3 regions of the Paenibacillus sp. Y660 genome follow, and region 3 is predicted to be linked to each of the others. Evidence: riboswitches for the same ligand, from Rfam matches in the RefSeq annotation. Region 3 holds a riboswitch; each other region holds the start of a gene.
The links. A riboswitch is a leader RNA that binds a small molecule or an ion and turns the genes downstream of it on or off. The one in region 3 is predicted to bind cobalamin.
Positions count from the first base shown of each region.

Region 1: another riboswitch for cobalamin. It lies ahead of AC2TDN_RS05235 (ABC transporter substrate-binding protein); the one in region 3 lies ahead of AC2TDN_RS16770 (DUF4430 domain-containing protein).
Region 2: another riboswitch for cobalamin. It lies ahead of AC2TDN_RS22300 (DUF4430 domain-containing protein); the one in region 3 lies ahead of AC2TDN_RS16770 (DUF4430 domain-containing protein).

Region 1 is NZ_JBXBBJ010000003.1:64,816-72,589, forward strand. Features, by position in the region: gene cbiB (adenosylcobinamide-phosphate synthase CbiB) at 1-744, opposite strand, end outside; gene cobU (bifunctional adenosylcobinamide kinase/adenosylcobinamide-phosphate guanylyltransferase) at 744-1,331, opposite strand; gene cobT (nicotinate-nucleotide--dimethylbenzimidazole phosphoribosyltransferase) at 1,342-2,412, opposite strand; gene AC2TDN_RS05225 (heme ABC transporter ATP-binding protein) at 2,415-3,227, opposite strand; gene AC2TDN_RS05230 (FecCD family ABC transporter permease) at 3,224-4,225, opposite strand; gene AC2TDN_RS05235 (ABC transporter substrate-binding protein) at 4,266-5,258, opposite strand; cobalamin riboswitch at 5,407-5,560, opposite strand; gene AC2TDN_RS05240 (FixH family protein) at 5,788-6,231, shown strand; gene AC2TDN_RS05245 (sulfite exporter TauE/SafE family protein) at 6,237-6,923, opposite strand; gene AC2TDN_RS05250 (heavy metal translocating P-type ATPase) at 6,920-7,774, opposite strand, start outside.
Region 2 is NZ_JBXBBJ010000027.1:46,325-54,098, reverse strand. Features, by position in the region: gene AC2TDN_RS22315 (spore germination protein) at 1-175, shown strand, start outside; gene AC2TDN_RS22310 (GerAB/ArcD/ProY family transporter) at 168-1,247, shown strand; gene AC2TDN_RS22305 (Ger(x)C family spore germination protein) at 1,234-2,292, shown strand; cobalamin riboswitch at 2,407-2,596, shown strand; gene AC2TDN_RS22300 (DUF4430 domain-containing protein) at 2,749-6,543, shown strand; gene AC2TDN_RS22295 (S-layer homology domain-containing protein) at 6,617-7,774, shown strand, end outside.
Region 3 is NZ_JBXBBJ010000014.1:105,555-113,328, forward strand. Features, by position in the region: gene AC2TDN_RS16750 (response regulator) at 1-107, shown strand, start outside; gene AC2TDN_RS16755 (FMN-dependent NADH-azoreductase) at 271-897, shown strand; gene AC2TDN_RS16760 (TetR/AcrR family transcriptional regulator) at 1,335-1,922, shown strand; gene AC2TDN_RS16765 (DHA2 family efflux MFS transporter permease subunit) at 1,980-3,428, shown strand; cobalamin riboswitch at 3,547-3,745, shown strand; gene AC2TDN_RS16770 (DUF4430 domain-containing protein) at 3,929-4,708, shown strand; gene AC2TDN_RS16775 (energy-coupling factor transporter transmembrane component T) at 4,705-5,592, shown strand; gene AC2TDN_RS16780 (ABC transporter ATP-binding protein) at 5,565-7,217, shown strand; gene AC2TDN_RS16785 (ECF transporter S component) at 7,205-7,774, shown strand, end outside.

The DNA.
Region 1 (7,774 bases), on a different contig from region 3:
GAATGATCGAATCGCGCGCGCAGCTTGCCTTGCCTTCATTCGAGGCAAAAAAAAGGCCGAAATCGTAAGCATTACGCCTGTTAACCGAGCGGGAACAAAATTAAGCACATCGTCAGTCCGAGCCGAGCACCAGCCAAAATCGGCATACTTCTCATTCCGATAGCCGACCATCGAATCCAGCGTATTTGCTGCGCGGTAAAGCATTGCCAGCGGAGCGCCGCCGATTAAGGCGAATAATAGCGGGGATACAAGCGCGTCTACCGTATTTTCCGCAACGGTCTCTACAGCAGCACGCGAAGCTTCCCGCTCGTCAAGCTTCCCGGTATCCCGTCCAACAATATATCCAACATACTTGCGCGCTTCATCCAGTCTGCCTTCCACTAATGGCCGATAAACGAGCATCGCCGCTTCCTTCAAGCCCTTAACAGCAAGTGTTGTCGAAATAAACCACGCGCTTGCCGCATAGCCAAGCCACGGATGCACAGCATCCGCTGCCCACACAAGCAGCCACATCGTTCCGCAGCTTATCATTAGCGTTGTAAAAGTGAGCACGACACCCAATAGCCTGACAGCAGCGGTTCGCCCTGGCAAGCGCTCAGGCGCTAGTAGACGCTCTAACAGCCGTATGAGCCGTCCAATCCATATGACAGGATGGGTCGGCCATTTCGGATCGCCAACGATCCAATCAATTACAATTGCCGCCGCTGCAAGCAGAAGCAGCTCCTTTATGGAGTATAGGATCATCATTGCTCCCACCTAAAAGCCTGCGATTTCAGCTCTATCGGAATACCGGCTGTCACGAGAAAGACGCGCTCACACAACGCTGCGACCCTCTGATTCAAGCGGCCAGCCTCGTCTCTAAATCGTCTGCCAAGCGGGTAAGCCGGGACGATGCCGTCCCCTACTTCATTAGTAACGATTAGAAGAGGGTGTGAATACCCCGCAATCGCTTTAAGCAGCTTCTCGATTTCGAGTTCAAGCCGATTTTCTTCCCATGCATGCTGCTCCACTTGCATCAGCCAGTTCGTCAGCCATAACGTTAAACAATCAAGCAGCACAACAGGCGGCTCTTGTCCATTGTGAAGCTCAGCGGTAAATTGCTCTTCCCATTGATTAAGCAGATCCGCTGCATTCCAGGCATCCTCAGCGGTCTTCCAGCTAAAGCCGGAGATGTCTCGGTCTGTTCGATGCTTCGTGATCCGCTCTCTCATCTCCTCATCATAGGGCTGGCAGGTTGCAAGATATAAGCCGCGTGCCGCAGACCGCATCGCATATTGCTCAGCGAAGCTGCTCTTGCCGCTCCGCGCGCCGCCGGTTACCAGTATTGCCATCAACCATCACCTAGCCTTTGGATACGCCTGCACTCTCGAAGGTTGCCATCTCCTGCATGAGAAGAAGCGCAGCGTCAATAAAATGAAAACATAATACAGCACCCGTACCTTCTCCAAGGCGCATCTCAAGCTGCATCATCGGCAGCAAGCCGATCGATTCAAGCAATCTTAAGTGGCCTTGCTCATGAGAGAGATGTGAGGCTATCATATATGGCATTGTCTGCTCGGCAATTCGTGATGCGACGAGCGCCGCAGCAGACGAAATATAGCCGTCGATTACGATCGGACAGCCGTTCGCCGCAGCTCCGATAATGACGCCAACGAGTCCAGCTATCTCCGCGCCGCCGACCTTGGCAAGCACATCAATTGGATCTGCATCAGCAGAATAAAGCTCATTAACGGCAATCGCGCGCTTTACGACCTCCACCTTGTTCAGCCAGCTCGAATCATTGATGCCGGTTCCTCGGCCAACGGATTCCTCGGGCGATAGCCCTGTCAGTACGGTTGTAAGCGCAGCGCTCGCCGTCGTATTGCCGATGCCCATCTCGCCCGTCGCAAACAATCGGCTGCCTTGCCGGTACTGCTCGTTCACAACATCAACGCCAACTATGATCGCTTGAATGGCTTCCTGACGAGTCATAGCCGCCTGCTTTGCCATATTGGCCGTGCCACGAACAACTTTGCGGCTTACGAGCCGTTCATGCTCCAAATCCGCATTCACGCCAATATCGACACAGACGACCTCCGCACCGGCTTGTCTCGCAAGCACATTTACAGCTGCTCCGCCGTTCAGGAAGTTTAGCACCATCTGCGGCGTAACCGCCTGTGGAAAAGCACTTACCCCTTCCTCGCAGACGCCGTGGTCGCCAGCCATCACAATGACTGATTTACGCGACAAGTCGGGCCATAAATGACCCGAGATGCCGGCTAGCTGGCTAGCGAGTGCTTCAAGCTTGCCAAGACTGCCAGGCGGCTTCGTCAATGAATCCGAGTGACGCAAAGCAAGCGCCGCAGCCTCATCGTTGAACGGTTTAATCTGTTTAATCGTTTCCATTAACGCTATGTACAAATTAGTTTCCATTGTTATAGCTCCTTCAAGCCAAGTCTGTCTGATTCGTTATTCCAATTTGGTTGAAGCATAATTTGCGGCACACCTGTAACGGGATGCGCGATGACAGCTGTTGTCGTTTCATAAACTCGTTCAATAAGTGAAGGCGTTAACACGGCATGCGGAATACCAGCCGCAGCAACCTTTCCTTGATGGAGCACGACGAGCTCATCGCAGTAAAGTGATGCCAAATTCAAATCATGAAGCACGGCGATCACCGTTAGCTCGCGCTCTTGCTGCCACGCTCTCACCGTATCCAGCAGCTGCACCTGAAAGCCAATATCCAAATAGGTTGTCGGCTCATCCAGCAAAATAATAGTCGGCTCCTGCGCCATCAGCTTAGCCAGCGCTACGCGCTGCCGTTCTCCGCCGCTAAGCTGATCCATTTTGCGATGCTCCAGCTCCTCAAGTCCCATCGCAGATAATGCTCTGTCAATGATCGGCTCGGAGTCCTGCTCTTCGCTGCCTAGCCAGTTCTGGAACGGATATCTTCCCATGCTGACGACCTCACGTACGGAGAATCCAACAGGCGGCAAGCCGCTTTGCTGAAGCACCGCCAGCTTCTTAGCCAGCTGCTTGCGCGGATATGAAGCGATATTTCGACCTGCGAGCAGCACTTCTCCTTGCTTTGGCTGATCGATACCCGACAACAACTGCAGAAGAGTTGATTTGCCGACGCCATTGGGACCAATAATACCGTACATGCGCCCTTTTTGAAAGGAGCAAGAAAGACCGTTCAGCACGGTCCTTCCCTGCACCGTTTGTACGATTTGATGAGCCTCTATCATATTGTCCCTCCTTGCTTCAGCTTCCGTCTATGCAGCAAATAAGCGAAGAAAGGCGCACCGATAAGCGCGGTAACGACACCAAGCGGAATTTCTTTGGGTGTCAATGCCATTCGCGCCAGCGTATCTGCCCACAGGACGAATATGCCGCCGCCGATTGCAGACAAAGGCGTGATCAAGCGATAGTCGGGGCCTACGAGCAGACGGATTAGATGCGGCACTACAAGCCCTACGAAGCCAATAACGCCAGATACGGAAACCGCTGCTGCGGTGAGCAGCGTCGAGCTGATTAAGACGATAAGCTTTGTCCGCTCGACACGAATGCCTAGATGCGCTGCATGCCGCTCGCCAAGCACAAATAAATTGAGCGGCTGGCCGTAAGCGAGGAGCAGCGGCATTCCAATAAGCAGAAACGGAATCATCATATAGACATTTTCCCAGCTTCGCATAGCAAGCGAGCCCATCAACCAGAACAAGATCTGATTGACAACACCCTCCGACATGGAAACCATGAATGAAACGAATGCGCCAAGAAAGGATTGGATAATGACTCCTGAGAGAATAAGCGTTTCAATATGCATGACGCCCTTGTTGCGCGAGAGCCAAAAAACGCCAAGCAGCGTAACGATTCCTGTACTGAAGGCAACGAGCGGTATCGTCCATATGCCAAGCACGGTCTGCAGTCCAAACAAGATCATAAATGCTGCTCCGACCGAGCTTCCAGAAGCGACGCCTAACGTATAAGGATCGGCCAGCGGATTGCGCAGCACGCCTTGGAAGCCGGTGCCCGCAAGCGCAAGGCATGCCCCAACGAGCACGGCGAGCAAAACGCGCGAGAGCCGGACTTGTGTCACGACAGCTATTTGTCCGGGTGAATACGAAGTAGGCTTATCCGCAAACCACGGCAGTTGATGAAGAAGTATCCCCCACACGTCACGCAAGGATATGCCAGCCGATCCAATTGATAGACTAACAACGATAGAAACAGCAAGAAGGAGCATAGCTGCTCCTCCATACCAAACTAATTTATAGGTCATTTGATTATTTTACGAGATCCGGGTGAATGACTTTAGCAAGCTCAAGCAACCCATCGGCAAGACGTGGTCCAACGCGCACGAGCGGATCCTCCGTCACCGCATGCATGTGCTTATTTTTCACCGCATCGATGACATCCCAGCCTGGACGGCTTTCGATACCAGCAACGATTGGATTCGGGTCCTCCTTCAAAGCAGGATATACAATAAATGCAGGATTTTGTTTTACAACTTCCTCAGCGCTAACCTCGTACCAGCCAGGCGATGCGGCTGCAATATTGATGCCGCCTGCAAGCGTCAGGAGCTCGTCGAGGAAAGTGCCTGAACCAACTGTCCAGCCTGGTGAAAACTCGAGGTATACTTTCTTCTTCTCCGCGTCCTTCACTGCATCGGTAACCTGCTGCTTAACTTCACGCATATGGTCAGCAACGGCAGCCGCTTCCGTATGTTTATTCATAATATGACCTAAATTTTCGATTTTGGCAATAACGGCATCATAGGTAAGCGGATCTGTCGCGAACACCGGAATGTTCAATTCGCGGAGCTTCGTGATCGCTTCCGTATTCATCGACGGTGAAGCCAGCACAAGATCAGGGTCAAGCGCTGCTACTGCTTCAATGTTAGTCGTCATATCGCCTACTTTCGGCTTGGATGCAGCTTCCTCCGGATAGTTGCTATATTCATCAACCCCTACGACTTGCTCCCCAGAGCCAATGGCATAAATAGCTTCCGTCTCACTCGGTACAAGCGTAACGACCTTGGTCGGCGCTTGCTCGAACGTCATCTCCGTACCTGTATCATCCTTTATCGTTAGCGGATAACCAGATGATTCTTCCGATGGCGCCGGCTCATTCGCAGCAGCTTGCTCCGTATTAGCCGGTGTATTGCTAGCCTTGTTTTCAGTGTCATTGCTTGCTCCGCATGCTGCTGTGAATACGAGCATCATCGTTAACAGCAAGCCAAACAGAAGCTTCATCATATTGCGGTTCTTTCCGTTCATCTTGTTCTCCACCCCTAATTTTTTAATTCGTATAAAATAAAAAAAAGCATTTCCGGCAATTGTGCCAGAAATGCTCTTATACGCGCTCTAGTAAATAAACGAAGCGGCAGGCTTTCCAAAGCACGATCCCTAAGTCCACGTAGGTAAAAGTGTTATGTACAAACAGGCAGATTTTCTGACTTGGTCGTGACAGCGAGCGCTGGCTAGCTCCTGCTGCATTCCCTTACAGTGGCGGGTCCGTGCCGGATTCTCACCGGTCTTCCCTATTAAGCTTCAAGCAAGCGACTTCCAACAATCGATTGACCCATTGTCAGAAACTCTCCCATTAGCACCTATTTTTACGTATGAAATTATCAGATGTTAATATACACCGTCTCTCGGATTTTGTCCAACATTACTCGCTAAGCCAATCGGATCAACTCCCTCCGTTCTGCTCCTGACATTTCCCGCATAGGTAACGTAATATGCCTCTTTCATTATTAAAGCCGACAACGAATCTGTTTTATGCAAAAGGAGGTCCCTAGCCGACATGCAGCAACAGCATAAATCACAATCGCCGCTTTATAAATTCGTTTTCCTGCTCTTTGCCATTGTTCTTCTAGCTGGTATAACGCTAACTTGGCTCCGCCAGCGCGACAAAGCGCCTCCTCCTATTTCGGAGCATGCTTTCGAGAGCGGCCATGCCATTTGGTCGATCGCGCCTTATCCGGCCAAAGTGCTTCGCAGCAACAGCCTTCAAATCGAACTTGCCGATGACTCTGGTGCGGCCTTGCAGGGAGCCAGCTTATCCGTAAAGCTGGAAATGCTGGATATGGTTTGCGGGGATTATGCATTTAAAATGACCGAAGCTTCACCGGGCAAATATGAAGGTGAAGGCGTGCCGCTCATGGCTGGCACATGGAAGGCGACATTAAAGGTTGAGACAGAAACTCAAACCTATACCATCGTCAGATTGCTGAAGGCTGTTCATTAGACTGCTTACCATAGCCACGGGTTTATCGATGGAATCACGCCGTTGACAGCCAGCCCTCGCAAAATCGAAATGACGCCTACGGCAATCGCCGTCACCACACTCGCTTTGCGCATGAAGCGCCGCCATTTTTTGCTTGCAAAGGATGCAATGGACGCTGCAGCAGCTAGGGCAGGAAAGGTAGAGAGGCCAAACAAGGCCATCACAGCCGCTCCCTCGAGCCCCGAGCCGGTGGAGGCCGCTGTCATTTGCATCGCATATGTCAAGCCGCAGGGCAAGAAACCGAACGCGATACCAGTAGCAAGCAAATGCCCGGTTTCTTGATTCGCTGAGCGCTGTGCACCTCCTGCCAATCGCTTGTGGAGGAAGGTTGATAGTCGGTTCATGAAAGGCAGCTGAAACCTGCGCCATAGCCATAGCAGCAAGAAGCAGCCGCCGATAATGGACGCAAGCCCCTGTACGCCGGCAAGCTTGCCTGCCACATCAACAAAGGAGCCAACCGTTCCCATGACGGCACCTAACAGCGTATAGGACAAAATTCGTCCCGCATTATAGAGCAGCATCGATTTCTGTGTTGAAGCGGTAGAATTAAGCGACACGGCGGATACGATGCCTCCGCACATCCCGATGCAATGCGGAGCGCTGAACAATCCCGTCAAAATAATAAAGCCAACCTGCTGCCAAGTTATCGTCATTTGCTTGATCCAGCCTTGCGCCGAAGCTGACCGGAGAGCCGAAGCGCGTTAGCGACTACCGACACCGAGCTGAGCGCCATTGCCGTCCCTGCCATCCATGGCTCAAGCAGGCCAATTGCAGCAAAAGGAATAATGATCACATTATAAAGAAAGGCGAAGGTTAAGTTCTGTCTAACATTTCGAATTGTTAAGCGGCTGATTCTGATCGCCTCAGGGATAGCTTGCAGCCTTGAGAACAACAGCGTCATATGCCCAGCGCTCAGCGCCGCGTCCGTTCCTTCCCCCATCGCAAGCCCGACATCAGCAGCGGCCAATGCCGGCGCATCATTCCAGCCATCGCCCGCCATGGCTACCCGCTTTCCTCGCCGCTTGAGCTGCTCCACCAGCTCAACCTTGCTCTCTGGCAGCATGGAAGCATGTACGACTGTAATGCCTGCAGCTTTGGCCGCAGCAAGCGCGGGAGCCTCGTGATCACCGGTAGCGAGCAGCGATGCTACACCTAGCGACTTGAGCTCTTTTATAGTAGCTCTTGCATTTCCTTTAACCGTATCGCTAAACGCCATGACACCCACGCATTGCCCTTCCAACGCGGCATACAGCACCGTTTCGCCCGCCTCCTCACGCTGCTGCGCGAAAGCTGCTGCAGCACCGCTTACGCTCCAAGCACGTTCGGACGCAAATTTGGCATTGCCGACCGCGAAGCGCTGATCCTCAACAGTCGCTTCAACACCACCGCCTGGCGTAAACGCAAATTGGCTGGCTTCAGGAATAACGAGTCCCAGCTTCGTTGCTTCTCGAATTATAGCGATTGCCAATGGGTGAGCTGCTTCCGCTTCGGCAGCGGCTGCCAT
Region 2 (7,774 bases), on a different contig from region 3:
TTCGCTTTCCATCCGACTGTTCAAATATGTCATCGTCATTTTGAGTGCCTTATATGGCGTTCTTGGATTACTAGGCGGGTTGGTATTACTAAGCGCGTATCTAGCCAGTCTTACTACGTTTGGCATTTCATATCTGAATATTAGTATGAAGAAGGGTGAATGGGAAAATGGATAAATCTTATCATGTCATATTAATGTACGTGTTGACTCAACTGGGATTTATGTTTTTTTTCTATCCCTTTGATATTATAGCAAGCACAACAGAGGGACATTGGTTTCCGATTACTTTTGGGATTGCCATTAATATGCTTCTCGTATGGGCTTATATGAAGGGTCTCAGCTACTTCCCAAAACAGGATATTATCAGTATTTACTTAGGCGTCGGCAAGTGGGCAGCCACCCTTTTTTTATTGCCGCTTGTCCTTTATTTGATCTTTGTTGATATCATCACTATACGCGCTTTTGCTAATATCATTATCCTCGTTTTTCTGGCGAATACGCCTATGTGGGCGATTGCTGGGCTCCTTATTGTCATCTCTACCTATATCACCTTAAATGGGGTGAATGCCATATTTCGAACGGGAATTGTGCTTGCCCTTTTATTTCTTCCTTTGATCCTATTCACAATTTTTATATCGTTTCAGAATGTGGATTATCATTACTTGTTTCCGTTATTTCATATCGATTTTTCATTTATTACGAAGCAGGCTTATCTTTACAGCTTTTCTGCATTTGCCGCAGGCTTTCTGTTTCTTGGTTTCGTGCAGCCGTATTTTTCCTTTAGCCGAAAAAAAGTAATGATTACCTTGGTGGCGCTCGTTCCTTTTATGTTTCTGTCTGTCTACCTGCCCCTTCTAACCTTCGGACAGTCTACCGCCTCTACCTTTAAATTTCCTTTCGTTATGCTTGTCAGTACCATCCATATCAATTGGTTGATGTTTGACAGAGTGACGATATTTTTGCTGCTGAGCCTAATTACATTCACGATGCTGACTATCTCCTTGCTGCTGTGGGAAGTCAGTTGTATTTTAAATCGAGCCATGCCGAAAGTGAAATTAAACTATTTTGTTATCGCAGTAGCTGCGGTCATTTATAGTTGCAGCATGCTGGTTTCTAATTGGGATACCCTTCAGGCGGTTAGGCTGTGGAATGTGATGTTCCGATTTTTTGTATTGTTCGCGATTCCTTTTTCCATTTTATTTATAGGGCTTCGTTCCAAAAGGATGTATAAAGATGAGAGTGTTTAAAACGCTAATCGCCATCAGCCTTATTCTCTCCCTAAGCGGATGCTGGGATAATCGAGATATCAACCACAGGGCATTGCCGATTGTAATGGGCGTAAAGAAAAAAAACGACGAATACTGCGTCTATTTACAAATTCCTGTACCAAACGGGAATACGACAAAAATTAAAATTGTATTCGAATCAGGGAAAACGATTAATCATGCCGTGGATAAAATCAGTGCGAATCTGGAGGAGCATGTAGATTTGCTTCACGTGAAGGTTATTCTGTTAGATAAGACATACGCCCAGGAGGGTATGGATGACATAATCGCTGATTTTATGAGAGAGCGTGACGTATCATCCAAGTCGCTTATCGCGATTTGCGATGAAGACATGGGGCATTTTTTTGCAAATGTGACGAAAAATATAGATCCTCAAGGGATGGCGCTCTATGACTTTTTCGAGAGAAATGCTGGGTGGAATCCACAAATTGCGCTGACTCGGGTGTGGGAGATATATAGAAGCATTCATTCCTACACGCGTGATGTAACGGTTCCGATCATTCGGTCGGGGACAAACACCGTCGTGCAGCATGTTGGCTCAGCGGTAATCAAAAATGGGAAAATGGTTGCGCAGATCAGCATGGATGAGACGTTGTTGTTCAACGCCTTCAATAGCGAAAGCACGCAGGGGACAATTGAAGTCAGCAATCATGCAAGCGTGCTAATCACCAGCAATTCGATAACGAACAAAAGCTTGATGAGCAACGATGTGCCGATTTTGAAAAGCAAAATTAAATTAAAGGTCGTTTTTTTGGAGACGAAAGGAAAGCCTACGAGTGAGATGATCAAGAATGAGCTTGAAGGCATGTTGGAAAAACGATTTGATCTGATGTTTGCCAAGATTCAAGCGAGCGGAGCGGATATTTTGGGGACAGGCCAATATTTCAGAAATAAAATACCAAGGGCAAAGCTGAAAAATTGGCGAACGCAATATTATCCCAAGCTTAAGCTGGAGCTTCAAGTCGATGCGACCATTGAAAGTACAGGGTTTCTAAATATGCTGTAATTCCGAATAATCGGAACGAACAGCGACAAAGGGCACGGCTTATAAAAAAACAAATAGAACCTTTGTCATATTCACAGGAATTTGATACAATTCACAAGTCAACACCTTACAATTTCATAGATTAGCTAGTATGGTGCTGCAATTTTATTGCAGCTTAATAGGGAAGTTCGGTCAAAGTCCGACGCGGTCCCGCCACTGTATCGCAGAGCTGACTATCATTAATCCACTGTTCGAATGGGACGGGAAGGAGATAGCTGAAGCTATGAAGCGAAGCCAGGAGACCTGCCATATAAGCGCTCTATATTTTCTCACGAGGATGGGAGGGAGATGTTATTCGTGCTGCGGCAATAGGGGAATCTCTGTGCCATGCTCCGAATGTAACAGCCCAAACATCTTTCCAGAAAGCGGAAAGATGTTTTTTTGTTGTCAAAAAAGGAACGAGAGGGAGAGAATACATTGCTATCTTTTAAAAACTTCATGAAAAAAAGCTTGCCCGCCATTATTAGTTTTCTATTAGTATTTACTTTATTTGCACCGCAGGCCAGTCATGCGGCAGATCATTCCGCGAATTCTTCATTAAATGGAATGATCGACAAAACGGTTAACCTTTATAAAAAACAAAGTCAGACTTTAGAATCATGGTGGCAAATCGTTGCGTTATGGGGTGCAGGACAAGACCTTGATGACGGCAGTTGGAAGCTTCCTAGCTGGAAGACTTTAGAGCCGAAAGGCGACGAGGCATTGGAGCCTAATGCTGGCGGAACCGAGCATATCCGATATATTTATTCCTTGCTCGCGATGGGAGAAGACCCTGCTCACGCATGGCAAACGGATCGTAATTTGTATGCGGAGCTGGCAGCACAGCAAAATTCAGGCACGGGTGCATTTGCAGGTACGCTAAACAAGCATATGTGGGCGATTCATGCGCTCGACACAGGTGCGAAGCTCGGCAGCAACGTAGGAACTTGGGATTCGGCAGCAAAGAAGAAGGCAGTAGACTATTTGCTTAGCAAGCAGCTGTCAGATGGCGGCTTTGCTTTCTTCGGCAGCACTTCTGAGCCAGATATGACGGGTATGGGGCTGCTTGCGCTTGGAAACTACCAGAGTGACAGCGCTGTTCAACAGGCTATCGTAAAAATAAAAGCCTATCTAAAAACGAAGCAGCTAAACCAAGAAAATATAATGTTCGGCGACAATTCGAACAGCATGTCCGCTGCCGTATCGGGATTGACTGCAATTAGCGAGGATGTATTGTCTGATACTTGGGCTGCCAACGGCAAAACCGTTCTTGATACATATTCCTTGCTTCAGCTTGAGGATGGATCATTTAAATGGAAAGCTAACGAAACGAATGGCGATCCTATGGCAACGGAACAAGGCCTTATTGCGCTAATCGATATTAAAAATCAGAAAGCCGTATGGCATCGCTTTGGCGATGAAATCAAACTGCCCGTTCAGGTCAACGTTCAGGTCAACGTACAGGTTGATGGCAAATCGGGAGATCTTTATACCAAGCAACCGGTAACCGTTACACAAATAAAAAATCCAACGGCGTTAGATGCTCTTAAGCATGCTCTGGATACTGCGAATCCTTCCATTGCATACGATATTGTAAACAGCAGCTACGGTCCTTATGTGAAAGGGATTGCAGGAGAAGAAGCCGGCTCCCTGGGCGGCTGGGATGGCTGGATGTATGAAGTAAACGGCGTCGAGGCAACTGTAGGAGCGAGTACCTATAAGCTCAAAGCGAATGATGAGGTTCGGTTCTATTATAGCCGTTACCCTGATATTTCGTCTCAAACAGTGTTTGACGACAGTTCATCAAATCCAAATGTAGATATAACACTCGTTGGGGATGAGTTCAGCAAAGGCGCTGTAGCAGCCGGCAACTGGTCAATCAATACCGAGAAATCAGGTCTATCAATCGGTTCGATTGTGAAAGAAAGCAATCAGAAGATTAAGCTCAATTTGACAGGGAAAGCTACGGACGAGCCTATCACGATCAAAGCATTAGCAGGAGCATTAATTGGTCAAGCGGAAAGTAATTCAATTTCCGTTGCTGTTCCCGTACCTGTGTATGTCACCGCTATGCTTCAAGTAGATGATCTAACCGGGTCTGTCTATGGTGAACATGCAGTAAGGGTTAAGAGCACCATTAAGCCTGCTACTGCATTAGATGCGCTAAAGCAAGGACTTGATCAAGCCAATCCGAAGATTAGCTACAAAATTGTAAATAGCAGCTTCGGGCCTTATGTGTCAACAATTGACGGGCTAGCAGCCGGCAGCCTTGGCGGCTGGGATGGCTGGATGTATGAAGTGAACGGGAAGTCGCCGCAAGTGGGCGCAGGCGCATATGAGCTTAAAGAAAATGATAAGGTTCGTTTCTATTACAGCACATACCCGGCAATCTCGACAGAATCAAAGATTGCAAGTGGTGCTTTGAATCCATCCATTGTCGTGAAGCTTGTTGGAGATAAGTTCACCAGTAAGGCAGCAACTAGCAGCAATTGGACGATTGACACAGGCCATACAGAGCTTGCGGTTAACTCACTTAATGGAGAAGGAAACCAAACAACGATTTCGTTTACAGGAACGGCAAAAGGCGGCACTATAGCGATTAAAGCGCTTGGAGCAGCGCTTGTCGGCGGCAACGATAGTGAATCAATCACGGTTGCTGTACCGCGCATTGTTAGTGAGACAACGGATCAAGCAATTGCCATCAATAAGAACGAAACAGAGGTAGTCGTTGGATCAGCGGGCGAGGGTCAAGTCACTAACAATGTAACCCTTAACTTTGAAACGACAGCATTGCCAAAAGTAACAGCAACACGCGGAAACACCGTGCTTGAGATTCCAGCCTCTACGGAAGTAACAACGTCGACTTGGGACAAAGCGCTTGAGCTTCCGAAAAATTTAAGCACAGCTGAATCCGGCTTGACTAACAAGCTGGATGCGGCTTTGTCAGCTGGCAATAAGAAAGTAGAGTCCATCGCCGTTCGGATCAAAGCTGGCGGTCCCGAAAAAATTCAATTTAACCAGCATGTTGCGATTACCATTAAAGGACAAGGCGACAAGGAAGCTGGCTTCATAGATCAAGCAGGCGTATTCACGCCTATCAAGAAATATTCGGATTCATCCGTCCATACGGATGAGGTGTATGCTTATAACCAAAATGGCGATTTAGTCATTCAAACGAAGCATTTCACTGAATTTTTGGCCTTCAAAACAACTTCAACATCATTGCCATTGCCTGGCGGCAGCGGTCCTGCGCCTGTTGCCGATAAGGTAACGTTATCCGTTGAGAAGCGATCGATAAATGAAGGAGACTTTATTGCTCCTGCAGCCGTAACGATTCAGGCAGGCGATACTGCTTTTACCGTTCTGAAACGTGCGCTGGACGATAAAAGCTTGAAGCTCGATTATTCGGGTTCAGGAGCCAGCATTTATGTGAAGGGCATTGGCGGACTTAAGGAAATGGATAATGCTTATGGAAGCGGCAGCGGCTGGATGTATTCCGTTAACGGAACTTTCCCTAAAGTGAGCGCAGGTAATTATACGCTCAAAAATGGTGACGTTGTTCGCTGGCAGTATACAAAGGATCTCGGCAAAGATATTGGGGCACCTATCGATCCAAATGAAACAGGCGGCCAGAAACCAGGCCAGAAACCAGGCGAGAAGCCTGGCGAGAAGCCGGAACCATCTACTGCTCCGAAATATACAGATGAAGCAAAAGTTTCAAGCTGGGCGCTTGATGCGGTTACAAAAGCAACTGCTCTTGGCTTTATGCAAGGAACGAGTACAGCAAATCCGACATTCGAGCCTAAGCGTCAGCTGACTCGTGCTGAATTTGCTGCTCTAATGGTCAAATATTCAGGAGCTGAGCCGCTGCTCGCTGATTCCGGATTTACGGATGTCGGCAAGCAAAATTGGTACTACGGTTATGTAGCGGCTGCAAAAGAAAAAGGGTTGATGTCAGGCGTGACAGACACAGCGTTTGCACCTAACGAGCCGATTACAAGGCAGGAAATGGCTGCGGTCATCGTAAGGCTGAAGGGCTTGGCTGATTCCAGTGCGCCGCAGGCTGCGATTAAAGATCGAGATGCCGTATCGGCGTGGGCCGTTTCTTATGTGAATGTTGCTTATCAGAAAGGTCTGATGACGGGCGATAACGGGTCATTTAATCCACAAGCTCTTGTAACAAGAGAAATGGCTGCCGTTGCGATCATTCGACTGCATGAATTGAAATCATAATTAGACAATAAGCTGTCTCTGGGCTAATCATTAGCCGTGGGACAGCTGTTTTCTTGAAAGGGTGTGTTTTTAAGTGGTGAAGGCTAAATCCGTTACGTATAGATGGTTCAAACAATTGCTCAGCAGCGCATTATTTGTCTCCGTTATTTGCTCGGCGCTATTGCCGATGCAGCGTACGGCTGCGGCAGAGAGGGTAGACGTCAGCAGCGAAATAAAGGCAGCTGCGGAGCAAATGATGAAGAACGGCACAATCAGCGATTGGGAAGCGGTCGCTTTATATCGCTCCGATAATCAGGTGCCGGCAAGCTATTTGAGCCAATTGACCGCTTATTTGAAAGAGAATAATGGCGAGTTCCGAAAGGTAACCGATTATGAACGATTCGCTCTTGCTATTCGAGCAGCCGGTCAGGATGCTGCAGCCTTCGCTGGCTACAATCTCATTCAAAGCATTTATAATCATGCGAGAATGACGAGCCAGGGGACAAATGGACCGATATTTGCATTGATCGCTTTGGATAGCGGCAGCTACGAGGTTCCGGCAAATGCATTATGGCCGCGTGTGAAGCTTGTTGATTGGCTTATAAAACAGCAAAACCCCAGCGGTGCATTTCCGCTTTCAGAAAAAGGCGAGGACAATTTGGATATTACTGCTATGGCGATTACTGCACTTTCTTCCTATAAAGAGCAAGCAAGCGTGAAGAACGCAATCGACAAATCCGTAAAATGGCTGTCAGCCCAGCAGCAGGAAGACGGAGGCTACACAGCGTATGGCGAATCAAACAGCGAGAGCGTCTCGCAAGTTATGATTGCAATTGCTTCCGCAGGCATGAGCCCGCTGGATGCCAGCTTTGTGAAAAAGAGCGGCAGCCTGCTCACGAATTTGCTCAGCTTTCGTCAAGCAGATGGCGGCTTTGCGCATACGGTTGGTCAGCCTGCCAATGAACTCGCTACAGAGCAAGCGTTGATGGCGCTGGTCTCTTATGACAGATTCATTAAGCAAAAGCCATCCCTATTTAACATATCCGCTGACACAGCCGATTCTGGCGTGAAGCAAAGCTTTGTCGATAACAGCCATATTTCAGCTTGGGCCTATGATGCGGTGTACCGGGTATTCGATGCAAAAATGATGGTAGGGGTTAGCGGCTCAGAGCTTCGCTTTGATCCCAAAAAGCAGATGACAAGAGCAGAATTCGCAACGCTGCTCATTAATCTGCTGGATGAAGCACCTTCC
Region 3 (7,774 bases):
AGAAAACCGTTAAGACGCATGTGAGCAGCATTTTGAGCAAATTGAATTTGACGGATCGCACGCAAGCTGCGTTGTATGCGGTACAATTGATGAATGGCAGCGATTAACGCAAGAGTTGTACGACTATAGTCTTAAGACTAGTCCTCCGCCTTAGGCGGTTTTTTTTTGACTATTTTTCGGTCTAATTGCCGATGCTGCCGACATCAAAACTTAATACAATAAAGGTACTTACAAAAAGTAAATACAATTCAACCTTGGAGGGAAAAAATTATGAGTACTGTACTATTTATTAAAGCAAACGATCGTGGAATCGAGCAGGCAACAAGCGTTAAGCTATACCAAGCATTTCTGGACAGCTACACAGCCAGCCACCCAGAAGACACAATTGTTGAGCTTGATTTGTTCAAAGAAGAATTGCCTTACATGAACGCTGATATGATCAACGGAAACTTTAAAGCAGCGCGCGGCTACGATCTGACTGCAGAAGAGCAAGCAGCCGTACAAGTATCCGATAAATATATCAACCAATTTCTTGCAGCAGACAAAGTCGTATTCGCATTCCCGCTTTGGAACTTTACCGTTCCTGCAGTACTGCACACTTACATTGACTACCTTTCTCAAGCTGGCAAAACATTTTCTTACACAGCTGAAGGTCCAGTCGGCCTGATTACTGATAAAAAAGTCGCATTGCTTAACGCTCGCGGCGGCATTTACTCTGAGGGTCCAGCGGCATCAGTTGAAATGTCCTACAACTTCATTCGTACTGTAATGGGCTTCTTCGGTGTCCAAAACGTAGAAAGCATCATTATCGAAGGCCACAACCAGCTTCCTGATCAAGCAGAAACGATTGTTTCTACTGGTCTTGAGCAAGCTAAGAAAGTAGCTGTAGGCTTCTAATAAAAAGATACAACCATAAGCAGCAGATCTATCGTCAAAGCTGCTAATAAACTCCACAAATCATGCGCAACGAGCCTTTAGAATCGTTTCTAAGGCTCGTTTTGCGTTTTTCGTGCTGGAAGGAAGCCGTAATCTTTTTCGATCACCTCTTCTTAGTCGAACATCCTTAAATCATTTTTAGACACTTTCACCCCCCATTCGGTAAAAAATAGAAAATTAACGGTAGAAAATCCTGCTAACTTCCATTTTCACCTAGATTTTATTGGAATAGCGGGATTTTCCAATTAATTGTACAGCCATGATATTTTGGACGGCTGGACGGGTCGGAAGATGGGTTGGACATTAACAAATGAGAGTGTATCCAACAAAAAAAGGTTGACTTAGCAGCGTTGCTAATGGTTTTATTATATAGACCGATCGCTATAATCGAGGGGTGAATGAATACGGAAAAACCAAATACCCGCCAAAATATTTTGGATACAGCATCAAGGCTTTTTTTCACAAAAGGGTATCATGCTACAGGATTAAGCCAAATTATTAACGAGAGCAAATGTCCAAAAGGCTCCTTGTATTATTATTTTCCAAAAGGCAAGGAAGAGCTGGCGCTGGAATGCATCGCGTGCACCAAGGCGTTTGTTATCGAGCGGTGGAAAACCAAATTTGCAGCATTTGAGGACCCGTCCGATGCGGTGCAGGCATTCGTTCACGATATGGGGGAGGATGCCGAAAAATATGATTTTCAAGGCTTCATGCCATTTAGCTTCTGGATGGCTGTGGAAACCTCTGCCATTAGCGATAAGCTGAGATCTGCGGGGCAGGATGTGTTTGCCTCCTGGGAGGCCGTCATCTCAGGCAGGTTGATTTTCACAGGCATGGATGAGGCAAGAGCAGAGGAAGTAAGTGTCGTCTTAGTCTCGTTGCTGGAAGGTGCGCTGATCCTCGCTTTGACGAAGCGAGATAAGCAGCCGTTAATTTCTGCGGCGAAGTGTGTGCCCTATTTGATTAATCAATGCCCATCTCTATGAGAGGTCATCAATAAAAGAGAGATTGAATGTAGGAGAGTGGAGAGCTTGCAAGCAACAATGGCAGCAACGCATCAAAAAACGGAACAGAAATATAAAGTTATCCCCATCATGATTTCATTATTATTAAGCGGCTTTGTTGGTATGTTCAGTGAAACGGCTTTAAACGTAGCACTAAGCGATTTGATACGCATATTCAACATAACGGCGCCAACTGTACAATGGCTGACAACCGGATACCTGCTTACGCTTGGGATCTTGGTCCCCGTCTCGGGACTCTTGCTTCAATGGTTTACGACTAGACAGCTATTTATAGCGGCGCTAAGCTTTTCCATACTCGGCACGCTTGTAGCGGCGCTTGCCCCAAGCTTTGAAGTCTTAATGACAGCGCGTGTCATTCAAGCCGTAGGCACCGCTTTGCTGCTGCCGCTTATGTTTAATACGATACTTATTATTTTCCCTGCTGAAAAAAGGGGAGCGGCGATGGGTGTTATCGGGCTCGTCATTATGGTCGCGCCTGCCGTAGGCCCAACGATTGCAGGTCTTCTCATTGAAAATTTGAGCTGGCATTGGATTTTCTGGTTATCGCTGCCGGTCTTAATTATTGCTTTATTGTTCGGAATTATGTATATGCAGAACGTATCCACGATTACGAAGCCTAAAATTGATGTCATGTCCCTCGTGTTCTCAACGCTTGGCTTTGGCGGCATCGTGTTTGCCTTCAGCAGCGCGGGCGAAGGAGAAGGCGGCTGGAGCAGCACAAAAGTGATCGCTTCGATGATCGTCGGCCTTTTGGCGCTTGTCATATTCGCTATTCGTCAATTGAAAATGAAGCATCCGATGATGGATTTGCGGGCATTTAAGCATCCGATGTTCGTTGTAGGTACGCTAATGGTGTTTATTTGTATGATGGTTATTTTATCATCGATGCTCGTATTGCCCATGTATTTGATCAGCGGACTCGGTCTTAGCGCATTAACGGCAGGACTTATCATGCTGCCAGGCGGACTTTTGAACGGGATTATGTCACCGATTATGGGCAGCTTGTTCGATAAATTCGGACCAAAATGGCTCGTTATTCCGGGGCTTGTTATCGTTGCCGCTGTGCTATGGTTTTTCTCTGGCATTACGACGGCATCCACAATTGCACTCATCATTGTGCTGCATTCCTGCTTGATGATCGGAATCTCCATGGTATGGATGCCTGCTCAGACTAATGGTCTTAATCAGCTCCCGCCTGAGCTTTACCCGGATGGAACTGCGATTATGAACACCCTCCAGCAGGTTGCTGGCGCAATCGGCACAGCCGTTGCCGTGAGCATCATGACTGCCGGTGTGAACAGCTTTATGAAGGGCGTGGATGATCCAACCGATCCCGCCAATGCGCCGCTCGCGATGACAGCGGGCATCTCGGATGCGTTTATATTCGCTATGATCGTAGCTATTGTCGGCTTGATCGTCGCTTTCTTCATTAAACGGGTTCATGTAGGCAAGAGCAAGCAGCATTAATCGATAGGCACGAACCAAGAAGATTCGACCGTCACATGCGATCGAATCTTCTTGCTCGTTAACAGGCAATCTGTTATAGACAAACCCCTGCAATCCCGATATGATTGATTAAACAATCGAATAATGATAAAGAAAAGGTGCAGACAAGTCGTTTTTTTGTTTGCTTAATAGGGAAGTCCGGTGCAACGCCGGCGCGGTCCCGCCACTGTAAGTGAAGAGCGATTCTCTAAACAAGCCACTGTCCGATCAAAGGATGGGAAGGCAGAGAAGCGTGATGACGCACGAGCCAGGAGACCTGCCTTTTCTTATTTTGTTTCCTATTCTTCGGGGGTAAGAATGAGGAGGCGTGATCGAAACGCAGCACATATCGTATCCTATTTATATGCTGAACTGATCTTTAATTTGACATGCAGATCCCTTTCAAAGAGGGATCTTTTTTTTGTTTTAACAGCGTTGTTTGATTAGTTAGGTTGAAAGGGAGCAGAGAGAAGACGATGGTTATGAATAGTAAAAGATGGTTTTCCGGCTGCATCATACTCGTACTGATTATTGGTTTGTTAGCTGGCTGCGCCGCACCGGGGCAAGATGTGAATGTACAGGCGAATCAGACGCAGGAAGTCGGTGAATCGCAAGGCGATCAAGCAACGAATGCCGGCAGCAAGGAACAGCCTTCAGCGACAAGCGAGGCAGTGAAATCCGATGCGGCTGCCCCGGCAGCTGAGCCAAAGTCGACTTCGACACACAGCACAGAAAATAAGCAGCCTGCGGACGCCGCAGGAGATAAGCCGGCAACAGCTGCGTCAAAGCCTGACGCTAACCAGGTCAAAGCTCCCGCAGCGAAGGAGCAGATTACTTCTCCTTCAGCGATTCCAAGTGCAACGGCGAAGCCGGTTAAGACGGATGAGCCTGCGCCTGCCGTAACGCCGCAGCCGACGAATATCGTGACCATTTCGATTATAGCGGATGAAGAGACGGGCACTGTGCTTGAACCGACCGCCGTTGAGCTCAAGAAGGACGATACGGTGCTTGAGGTTTTGAAGAGAATTACCCGAAAAAATAAAATTCAGATGGAGTACAAAGGTTTAAAAGCAGCGGCGTATATCGAAGGGATCGATAACGTATACGAATTCGACCACGGCGCGAAGAGCGGCTGGATGTACAAAGTAAATGGCGAGTTTCCTAACAAAAGCGCAGGTGCCTATGCGCTCAAGGAAGGCGATGTTATCGAGTGGCTGTACACGATTGATCTCGGCAAGGATCTAGGAGCTGAATATGAATGAATACCGCCTTCGATTCCGTACATCCGATCACTAGCTTCAGCTACTACGCAGGTGCGATCGCTTTTAGCATGCTGCTCTTCCACCCTTTATTTCTAGTGACCTCGCTTGCTGTGGTTACGCTGGTTATTATTATTCACGGCGAAGGGAAGCGGCTGCTTAAGCTGCTTCCTTATTATGTGCTGATGGGCGGCTCCGTCGCTGTTCTCAATCCGCTTTTTTCGCATCGCGGGAGGCATATTTTATTTTATTTCATGGATCAGCCAATTACGCTAGAAGCGATTTTGTATGGAGTGACAATGATGCTTTCCTTATTAGGGATTTTACTGGCATTCGTATCGTTTCAGCATATCGTCACGACAGACAAATGGATGTATTTGTTTTCCCGCGTGCTTCCGCGAACCTCTCTGCTCACGTCAATGTCGATTCGTTTCGTGCCGCTTTTTTTGCGAAGGCTGGAGCAGATTACAACCGTACAGCGGACAAAGGGCGTATCGATCATGGAGGGCAGCCTGCGGAAGCGCAGCAAGGACGGCATGCTGCTCGTTCGCGTGTTATTGACCTGGTCGCTTGAGGAAGCGCTGCAGACGGCGGATTCCATGAAAGCGCGCGGTTATGGCGCGGCTAAGCGGAGCTCGTACGTCATATACCGCATGGATCGAAGAGACGGATATACGCTCTTATTTTTAACTGCGATGGGACTTGCATGCCTATGGGGCTGGGCACAGGGCTTTGGCGTGTTGACCATTTATCCGCGGCTCGAAACGATGCAATTTCACCGAGGGGAAGGTTTTGCATATGGGTGCTACTGTGCTTTCCTGCTAACCCCGGTCGTACTCGAAGGAATGGAGAGAAGGTCATGGAAGTCATTCAAGTCAATCAATTGACGTTCCGCTATCCCGAAGCAAAGGGGGCGGCGCTGGACGAAGTATCGTTTAATGTGAAGCAGGGCGAATTCGTCGTTTTATGCGGCGCTTCGGGCTGTGGGAAAACGACGCTGCTTCGGCATTTGAAAAAAGAGACACTTCCGGTAGGCAAACGCTCTGGCTCCGTTATGTATAATGGTGTTTTGCTGGATGAGCTCCCTGCGATAGAGGCGGCAGAGCATATCGGCATGGTCTTCCAAAATCCCGAGAATCAGATCGTGATGGACCAGGTGTGGCATGAGCTTGCTTTTTCGATGGAAAATGTCGGTTATGAGCAGGCGGTTATGCGCAAGCGTCTAGCTGAGATAAGCCATTTCTTCGGTCTTGAGGAGCTGCTTTACAAGTCCGTGCATGAAATATCGGGAGGCCAGAAGCAGCTGATAAATCTTGCCTCCGTCCTGCTGCTGCAGCCGAAGCTGCTTCTACTGGATGAGCCGACCTCGCAGCTTGATCCGGTTGCTTCGCGTGATTTTTTGCAGCTGCTTTACCGCTTGAATCAGGAAATGTCTATGACAGTTATCATTAGCGAGCACCGGCTGGAGGATGTTATCCCGCTTGCAGATCGAATTGTTATGCTGGAGGGCGGCAGAGTAAAGTACAACGCTGCCCCGAGGGAGCTATGCCAATCGATCTTAGCAAATGAAGCAGCGACAAATGATATGTCGTATTTGCCTTCCGTCACGAAGCTGTTTTTGTCAGCTCATGCGTCAAGCAAGCCTATTGCAGCTCAAGATATTCCGCTTACGGTGCGGGAAGGAAAGCAGTGGCTGGCTGGCCAAGGCGGAATAAAGCCGGATTTATCGCAGCATGAACATAATCGCGAACACCAATTGCAAGGTGAGAAGCAATGGCTGCTAGCCTGTGATGAAATTACGTTCAAGTATGAGAAAACGGGTTCAGAGGTGCTGAAGAAGCTGTCGCTTAACGTGTATAAGCATGAGTTTTTGGCGGTGCTTGGCGGCAACGGGGCCGGAAAAACGACGATGCTGATGATGATGGCCGGACTTTTGCAGCCGCAGCGAGGCAAGGTGAAGCGGGAGAAAAATAGCAAGGTAGGCTATTTAGCTCAAAATCCGCTCCTCTACTTCAGCTACGATACCGTTGAAGAGGAGCTGCAGCGAATGGCCGATTACGCGGGACTCGCGGATCGTGAGCGCAAGATCGCAAGCGTCGTAGACGCACTCCAGATCGCCGCAATATTGACGAAGCATCCTTATGATTTGAGCGGCGGTGAACAGCAGCGGGCAGCACTTGCCTTGGTGCTTCTTGGTGAGCCTGATGTGCTGTGCCTCGATGAGCCGACGAAGGGACTTGATCCTATTGCGAAGCAGAGAACAGCGGAGCTGCTGCAGCAGCTTTGTCAATTAGGCAAAACTATTGTCATGGTTACGCATGATATTGAATTTGCCGCTGAGCATGCGACGCGCTGTGCAATGCTGTTTGACGGAGCGATAGCAGCGGAAGCAGCTCCGGCAGCTTTTTTTGGAACCAATTATTTCTATACGACGGCCATCAACCGAACGGTTCGCGAATGGCTTCCGGATGCGTTGACGACCAAGGATGTGATCGATCGATGGGCAAATTAAAGCTTTGGTTTCTCGCTAGCACCTTGCTGTTCATTGCTGCCATGGCGTTATCGGCAGCCATTACAGATGAGCATTACCTGATGCTGAGCATTGTGCTGCTCTTTGCAACGATGCTGCCTTTCTTTGCAAGGTTTGAGAGACGAACGATTGAAGCCCGCGAAATCGTCATTCTGGCTGTACTGGCTGCAATTGCTGCCGTTAGCCGCGTGCCGTTCGCGCCATTGCCAAGTGTACAGCCTACTTCGTTCGTGATCATTATTGCGGCAATCGTGTTCGGCGCGGAGTCGGGCTTCATTATTGGAGCAATCGCCGCGGTAGTGTCAAATATTTTTCTTGGACAGGGGCCGTGGACGCCGTGGCAAATGTTTTGCTGGGGCATGATTGGGGCTACTGCAGGCTGGCTTCGCCATACTTGGCTCATCAAAACGAAGATCGGCTTGCTTACATTCGGCTTTGTGTGGGGCTTTCTGTTCGGCTGGATCATGAATATATGGTATATCATTGGCTTGCCTGATGCGCTGAGCTGGAATTTGATTATTATCGCCTATATTCAAAGC